2 regions of the Marinobacter sp. UBA5687 genome follow, and region 1 is predicted to be linked to the other one. Evidence: riboswitches for the same ligand, from Rfam matches in the RefSeq annotation. Region 1 holds a riboswitch; the other holds the start of a gene.
The links. Region 1 has a riboswitch for cobalamin ahead of B3Y70_RS08300 (TonB-dependent receptor domain-containing protein). Riboswitches for the same ligand answer to the same signal wherever they lie in the genome.

Region 1 (4,188 bases):
TGCTGGCGTGAGCAGTCAAAAGCGTGGGACAGCCCTAATGCTGGCCCGGTGATGGCTGCAGGCGCTGGCGCACTGGGGGTCACTCTGGGCGGCCCGGCGCCTTATGCCGTTGGCATCAAACAGCGACCGGTGCTGGGCAGCGGGCAAGGCGCCACGGCGCAAACCGTGGAGGGCGCGATTTCCCTGGTTCAGCGTGGCGTGATGTTGTGGCTGTTGGTGTTGTTGGCCTTGGCCGCAAGTCTGAATGCGTTCTGGTCAGGAGGTATCGGGTGACAGCGTTCGATGGTGCTGATTTGCCGGAGCATGGAGGTCGCCTGAGGGCAGCGGCTCAGCACTGGGGCATTCCTCCGGAACAATGGCTGGATCTCTCCACCGGTATTAATCCTGTGCCCTGGCCGGTTCCGGCAATTCCGGCGGAGGTATGGCAACGGCTGCCGGAGCCGGAGGATGGGCTGGAAGAGATTATCCGTATCTGGGCCGGGGCACCGGAGCGTGCCTGCTGCCTGCCTGTGGCAGGCTCCCAGGCGGCGATCATGGCACTGCCAGCGGTTCGTGCCCGTAAGCATGGTTTCGGTCGGGTGGCCGTGCCCATGCCCGGTTATCGTGAGCATGGTCATGCCTGGCGGCGAGCGGGTTTCGACGTGGTGGCGATTCCTGAACAGGCGACAATGCAAGCGGAGCTGGCATGGTTGGATTCTGTGGATGTAGTAGTCTGGATACAGCCGAATAATCCGACCGGGAAGCTGATGGATCCTGCCCGTTTACGGTTTTGGCACGAGCGGCTGCGCGAGCGTGATGGCTGGCTGGTGCTGGATCAGGCGTTTATTGAGGGCGAGCCGGGCTTCGGCCTGGACCCGTGGACGGGCGCTCCGGGGCTGATCGTGTTGCGCTCACTGGGCAAGTTTTTCGGGCTGGCCGGTCTCCGTGCCGGTGCGGTCCTGGCCGACCCTGGTCTGGCGCGCGAGATGTCGAACGAACTTGGTCCCTGGACGGTCAGCGGTCCGGCCCGGTACCTGATGGCCCGGGCACTGCAAGACCGGGCCTGGCAGGTGGAGGCTCGTGCCAGCCTGCGAACGGCCAGACTGCGCATGGACGGCCTGCTCAGACAATATGGGATGTCGTCCCCCACCGGCACCCTGCTCTTCAGAACGGTTCAACATCCCCGCGCAGCGGACATTGCTGATCAGATGGCTTGCCGCGGCATTCTGGTCAGGCGTTTTGACGCACCCGTAGCCCTGCGCTTCGGTTTGCCGCCGGATGAAACCGGTTGGCAACGGCTGGAGGGTGCGTTGTCTGAATTAACATATCTCATTGACCACCCCCACCCTGGTTGATAGTCTTGCCCGCGATTTCAGGTGCTGTATGCATTTTGTCCAGGCTGGCGATAGTCCGGAGGAGTGCTCGCAGTGAAACGGGAAGCCGGTGACATTCCGGCGCTGCCCCCGCAACGGTAATCAGGTGAAAGGCAATCCAGTACGCCACTGTGCCAACGGCATGGGAAGGTGGTTGCCCCGGAGCATCGGCTCCGCCTGTAAGCCCGGAGACCGGCCTGAAAGGCGGAACCGTGAGTTCCGGACACCAGACGTTGCGGAGGGCGACGGCGGTGGGTGAACCTGGCTCGCAAGTACTGACACGCCCTCCACCCCCGTCTGAGCAGTCTGTCTTCCTCCGCAGTTAATTGATCGACCGTACGGGTGCGTGCGGTGAACCGTGAGTGAAGCTATGAGTACTGCCAAAGCCCTTCCCGTCCTGATGTTGTTACCACTGGCGTTTCCAGCCGTTGCCGCCGATGAAGCGTCGGATGAACGCAAGCTGGAACCGATTGTCGTTACCGCCACCCTTGGGCCTCTGACTGCGGGTGAAAGCCTGTCATCGGTCACGGTTATTGACGAAGAAACCATCCGCGAGCAAAGCCCCTCAGAGTTCACCCAGCTCCTGCGAGGACAACCCGGAATCAACGTGACCGGCAACGGTTCCTTTGGAAAAACCACCAGTGTCTACACCCGCGGTACGGCCAACGACTCCACGCTGCTGCTGGTTGATGGTGTGCGCCTGCGTTCGGCCACATCCGGTGGTCCTTCCTGGCAGTACTTTCCCGTTGAACTGATCGAGCGCGTGGAAATTGTCCGTGGCGCCCGGAGCTCACTGTACGGTTCCGATGCTGTCGGTGGTGTGGTGCAGGCCTTTACGTTGGACCCGGAAGACACGCCGGCAGGTTGGGTAGAAGCCGGTGCAGGCAATTTCAACACGCAGAAGGGTAGTGCCGGTGTTGCTGCCCGCGCTGGAAATACCCGTTTCAGCCTGAGTGGTTTGCATAAAGAAACCGACGGTACAGCAGTGATCACCGATGGTGACGACCGGGGCTTCCGTAACACCGCCGGTATCGGACGTGTCGTCCATGAGCTGGACTCCGGCGGAGAAGCCAGCCTGGTGATGGTGCAAAGCGAGGGCAATACCGAATACGAAGGCGGCGAAATTGATTTCATGATTCGCACCATCGGCTTCGGGCTGGAAACCCCGGTGAGTGACTACTGGCGGCATTCACTTCAGTTCTCTGAATCCCGGGACGAAACCGACAACATTACGCCCACGTTCAACAGCACCTTCAATACCCGTTCACGGGCAGCGCGTTGGGACAACACCTTTACCTGGAATGTCCATGAGCTGGTGGTAGGGGCAGAGTTAATGACTGACGAAGTCAGCGGTACCACCGATTACGCCGAGACCAGCCGCACCAACACCGCCCTGTACAGCCAGTTGCGCCTGAACTTCGGCCCAACCGACCTTCAACTGAGTGTGCGCGGTGACGACAACGAAGCCTACGGCAAAAATGAAACCGGTGGCATTGCCCTTGGCCATGCTCTGGATCGATCCCACCGAGTACGGATCAGTTATGGTACGTCTTTCCGGGCGCCCACCTTCAACGATCTGTATTTTCCCGGCGCCAACCCGGACCTGGAGGCAGAAGAGTCCGGCACGGTGGAGTTGGGTGCCAGTGGCCACTATCAGACCTGGTTCTGGGATGCAGCGCTGTTCCAACTGGATGTGGACAACCTGATTGCCTGGAGCCCGACCCCCAGTGGCTTGTGGACGCCAATGAACGTCAATGAAGCCCGAATCCGTGGTGCCGAGTTCAGCGCTGGTTTTGAGCGGGATGGTTGGCGCGGTGATGCGGCTCTGACGCTGTTGGATCCGGAAGACCGGGAAACCGGAAACCGACTCCAGCGCCGGAGTGGCAAAACCTTGCGTCTTGACCTGAGTAAGCGCGTTGGTACCTGGGACTTCGGTGGCACAGTGGTGGCCGAAGGTTATCGTTACGATGACCGTGCCAACGACGACAGACTGCCCGGTTTTGCTACTCTGGACTTGCGGGCGGGCTGGCGCTTTGCCCCTGACTGGTCAACCCGGCTGACGCTGGCTAACGTGCTGGACAAGGAATACAGCACCGCTCGTTATGATCGGCAGAATGACCTGGACTACATTGCAGCCGGCCGCACTGCCATGCTGACCGTGCGTTACGATATCCGATAATAACCGTTAAACCGGGGGAGGCCTCTGTGGCAGATCTGAAGGCAATGGCTTTGATTCTGGGCGGGATGCTGCTGGCATTCCCCGCCCTGGCATCGCCGGTCTGTGCCACGGATGATCTGGGTAAAGAGATTTGCCTTGAGCAACCGGCACAACGGATTGCCGCGCTTTCCCCCGGGGCTACCGAGCTGGCCTGGGCTGCAGGAGCCGGCGATCAGGTGGTCGCAGTGGTCGCCTACAGTGACTACCCCCCGGCCGCCAAAGAAGTCACTTCGGTTGGCAGCCACACCCGCATGGACATGGAGCGCCTGTTGGAACTGCAGCCGGATCTGGTGATTGGCTGGGTAACCGGTAACCCGACCGAGCAGTTGGCGACACTCAGAGAAATGGGTGTGCCTGTGTTCTCCATCGAGCCCCGCAGTTTTGAGGCTGTGTCTCACACCATTGAACGTCTCTCTATCTTGGCCGGTACCGACGCCGCGGGTTTTGCCGAAGCTGAGCGATTTCGCAAAGGCATTACAGACCTGCGAGCCAGGTTTACCGATGCCGACCCGGTACCGGTGTTCTATCAGGTGTGGGATGAGCCTTTGATGACGATTAACGGTGACCATCTGATTGGTGAAATGATTGAGCTGTGTGGGGGTGACAACGTGTTTGGCC
Region 2 (4,188 bases), on a different contig from region 1:
CCAGGCCAGCTGATACAGGGCATCCAGCTTCTTGCCGCTGGGCTCGGCCATGTACAGGTTCAGACTCTGGGCCTGGTCCAGCCATTTCTGGCGCCGGGCCGCCGCTTCCACCAGCCAGCGCGGGTCAATCTCGAATGCTGTGGCGTAGCGGGCCTTGAGCTCCGCGGGGATGCGGTCGATCTGCTGCACACTGCCATCGAAGTATTTCAGGTCGTTCACCATCACGTTGTCCCACAGGCCTTCGGCCTTGAGATCACGCACCAGCGAGGGATTCACCACGGTGAACTCGCCGGACAGGTTCGATTTCACGAACAGGTTCTGGTACGCCGGTTCGATGGACTGGGACACGCCCACGATATTGGAAATGGTCGCGGTCGGGGCAATGGCCATCACGTTGCTGTTGCGCATGCCGTTTTTGGCAATCAGCTCCCGCACCGGGGTCCAGTCGAGGCGGCTGTGGGTATTGAGCGACAGGTCGCCGTCCCGGCGGTTGTCCTTCAGCAGGCCCACCGAATCCATCGGCAGGATGCCCTGGCTCCACAGCGAGCCGTCGTAGGTGTCGTAGGCGCCCCGCTCACCCGCCAGCGTGGCGGAGGCACGCAACGCGAAGTAGCTGAGTTGCTCCATGGCAACGTCGGCAAACTCCACCGCTTCCGGGCTGGAGTACGGCAGGCCCAGCTGGTACAGGGCGTCCTGGAAGCCCATCAGGCCCAGGCCCACCGGGCGATGCTTCAGGTTGGAATTGCGCGCCTGGGGCACGGCGTAGAAGTTAATGTCGATGACGTTATCGAGCATGCGCACGGCGGTGTTCACGGTGCGTTCCAGGCGCGTGACGTCCAGCTCGCCGTCCTTGATGTGGGCAGCCAGGTTCACCGAGCCCAGGTTGCACACCGCAATCTCATCGGCGCTGGTGTTCAGGGTGATTTCGGTACACAGGTTGGAGCTGTGCACCACGCCCTGATGCTGCTGCGGGGAGCGCAGGTTGCACGGGTCCTTGAAGGTGATCCAGGGGTGACCGGTCTCGAACAGCACGGTGAGCATCTTGCGCCACAGCTGTTTGGCCGGAATTTTCTTGAACAGCTTGATCTTGCCTTGCTCGGCCAGGGCTTCGTAGTGCTGGTAGCGCTCACGGAAGGCGTTGCCGTACAGGTCGTGCAGATCTGGCACATCGCTGGGGGAGAACAGGGTCCAGTCGCGGTCTTCGCGCATGCGTTCGATCAGCAGATCCGGCACCCAGTTGGCGGTGTTCATGTCGTGGGTACGGCGGCGCTCATCGCCGGTGTTCTTGCGCAGTTCCAGGAACTCTTCGATGTCCAGGTGCCAGCTTTCCAGATAAGCACAGACCGCGCCCTTGCGCTTGCCGCCCTGGTTCACCGCCACGGCGGTGTCGTTGACCACTTTCAGGAACGGCACCACGCCCTGGCTCTGGCCGTTGGTGCCCTTGATGTGGGAGCCCAGGGCCCGCACCGGGGTCCAGTCGTTGCCCAGACCACCGGCCCATTTGGACAGCAGGGCGTTATCGCGAATGGCCCCGTAAATGCCCTCCAGGTCGTCGCCCACCGTGGTCAGGTAGCAGGACGACAGCTGGGAATGCCGGGTGCCGCTGTTGAACAGGGTGGGCGTGCTGGCCATGTAATCGAAACTGGACAGCAGCTCATAGAATTCGATGGCGCGGGCGTTGGGGTCGTCCTCACGCAGTGCCAGGCCCATGGCCACCCGCATGAAGAACACCTGGGGCAGTTCCAGGCGGGCTTTGTTCCAGTGCAGGAAGTAACGGTCGTACAGGGTTTGCAGGCCCAGGAAGCCGAACTGGAGATCGCGTTCCGGTTTCAGGGCGTTGCCAAGGCGTTCCAGATCAAAGGCCGCCAGGGCTTCGTCCAGCAGTTCGTAGCGGATACCGGCGTGAACAAAGGCGCTCAGGGCCTGTGGATAAATCTCCGCCAGCGGAAGACTGCGGGGCAGGTCCAGGGCTTCCGCTGTTTCCAGCCGGAGCTGTTCCAGCAGCAGGCGGGCGGTTACGGCGCTGTAGTCGGGTTCCCGTTCAATGCGGCCCCGGGCGGTCATGATCAGGGCAGACAGGACTTCGGTCTCTTCGATGCCGTCGTAGAGGTTGCGCAGGGCATCTTCCACCAGCGAATCGCCGTTGATGCCGTCCAGGCCGGTAGCCGCCTGTTCCACCTGCTGCTTCATCAGGCCCAGGTCCAGCGGGGCGATGCTGCCATCGGCTTTTTTCACGGTCAGGTGCGGATGCGCTTCCACCGGCTCGTCCACGGCGCGCTGGCGGGCGTGTTCTTCACGGTACAGAACGTAGGCCCGGGCCACTTTCTGCTCTTCGGCCCGCATCAGGGCCAGTTCCACCTGGTCCTGGATGTCTTCGATGTGCACCTTGCCACCAGCTTTGAGGCGGCGGCTGATGGCCTGCACTACCTGTTCGGTAACCCGGTGCACGGCGTCGTTGATGCGGGCGGAACCGGCTGCCTGGTCCCCTTCCACCGCCAGGAAGGCTTTGGTCACCGCCACACTGATCTTGGCCGGGTTGAAACTCACCAGGGTGCCGTTTCGTTTGATAACTTGCAGGGATTGGGTATCGGTCGCGGGGGCCGGGGGTTCGGCAATGGCAGTGGCTGTCATGGTGCTCTCCTGAATTCGCGTTGGTTCCGTTTCACCCTCGCGAACGCAGTGGCACACCTTGCCCCGAATACGGGCAGGCCTGACCAATCTGCTCACCCTTGAATCGCGAAGGTGCAGTCCAGAAACCCATGGGGGCTTCTGATCCCTGGTAGGTCTTCGGACTCAGGGGCGTGAACCTTTCAGCTCTGCCTAACGTGGCGACTTCCCGGCTTGCGCCAGTGTCATCTTGCCACGCTCGTTCCCCAATACCGCTGCGCGTCAGTTCCGGATTCTCACCGGATTCCCGACTACCCTGTGATCAAGATGATCAGAGCTTGATCACAATATATGGTAGTTAACCAAGGACCCGGTCACTATATAGGGCCGAATACGCCAAGACAAGGCACTTTTTGCAACAGCGCCTGTCCATCTCCAGACCACCGGATTTGAGGAATGAATGTGAGAATTTCGCTGCTTTTGGCCAGTACCCTGACGCTCGGTCTCGCCGCCAGCCCGGTGTGGGCAGAAACAGACCGGCTAACCCGGTTCTCCACCATGACCTCACTGGAGGACGGCTGGGAGCCCCTGACCTTTCCGAACATCGAGACACATACCCGCTACACCCTGGACACGGACGACGGCCAGCAGGTGGTCCGTGCCGACGCAGACGACAGCGCCTCCGGGCTGATTGCCCGTGTTGAGCTGGTGCCCGGCGACTCGCTCACGTTGTCATGGCGCTGGAAGGTGTCGAACATCTACGAAGCCGGCAACGCCCGCGAAAAATCCGGTGATGACTACCCTGCCCGCATCTACGTCGCCTTTGAGTTTCAACCGGACAAAGCCGGTTTTTTTGAACGGGCCAGGCGCAAGACCGTGGAAGTGCTGTTCGGCGAGACCCTGCCCGGCAACGCCCTGAACTACATCTGGGCCAATCAGCTACCAGAACAGAGCATGGTCGCCAACGCCTACACCGACAAAACCATGATGATTGCCGTCAACTCCGGGCCGTCGCAGGTGGGCGAATGGGTGACCGTTACCCGGGATCTGGTGGCAGATTACCGGCAGGCCTTCGGCGAAGAACCGCCCGCCATTGTGGGCGTGGCCATCATGACCGACGCCGACAACACCGGCGAGCAGGCCACGGCCTGGTATGGCGACCTCACCCTCGAGCACAACCAGTGAGCAGCCATAAAAAAGGCCCCTCAAGGGGGCCAAACACGTGAAAGCAATGGTCAGTGGCTGATCATCCAGGGCCGCATGGACGGGAACATCTTCTTGCCGTCGGCGGTGTAGAACAGCATGTGTTTACCGTCCGACTTTTTCTTGCAGCCACAACTCTTGCGGTGCTCGGCGTCCCGGGCCCGCTGGTCGGCGGTGGAGATGATGGGCTCGTGGCTCGCCTTCTCATTCCGCGCCTCCGCGTTGCGGCGGGCCGGGTCCATGGCCAGGAGCTCCGGCGGCAGCACAATCACCCGGGGTGACAGCGCCTTGCAGGTGGGGCAATGGGCCGGGTTACCGGCTTCGGCCATGGCGCCCAGTTCCTGGAACAGCCCGTGTTCCCGGCATTTGTAGTCGTAC

Region 2: another riboswitch for cobalamin. It lies ahead of B3Y70_RS12940 (ribonucleoside-diphosphate reductase subunit alpha); the one in region 1 lies ahead of B3Y70_RS08300 (TonB-dependent receptor domain-containing protein).

The regions. Positions count from the first base shown of each region.
Region 1 is NZ_DIHV01000081.1:28,674-32,861, forward strand. It holds gene cbiB (adenosylcobinamide-phosphate synthase CbiB) at 1-273, shown strand, start outside; gene cobD (threonine-phosphate decarboxylase CobD) at 270-1,334, shown strand; cobalamin riboswitch at 1,362-1,567, shown strand; gene B3Y70_RS08300 (TonB-dependent receptor domain-containing protein) at 1,723-3,531, shown strand; gene B3Y70_RS08305 (cobalamin-binding protein) at 3,558-4,188, shown strand, end outside.
Region 2 is NZ_DIHV01000122.1:88,721-92,908, reverse strand. It holds gene B3Y70_RS12940 (ribonucleoside-diphosphate reductase subunit alpha) at 1-2,631, opposite strand, end outside; cobalamin riboswitch at 2,762-2,958, opposite strand; gene B3Y70_RS12935 (DUF3047 domain-containing protein) at 3,064-3,792, shown strand; gene B3Y70_RS12930 (zinc ribbon domain-containing protein) at 3,843-4,188, opposite strand, start outside.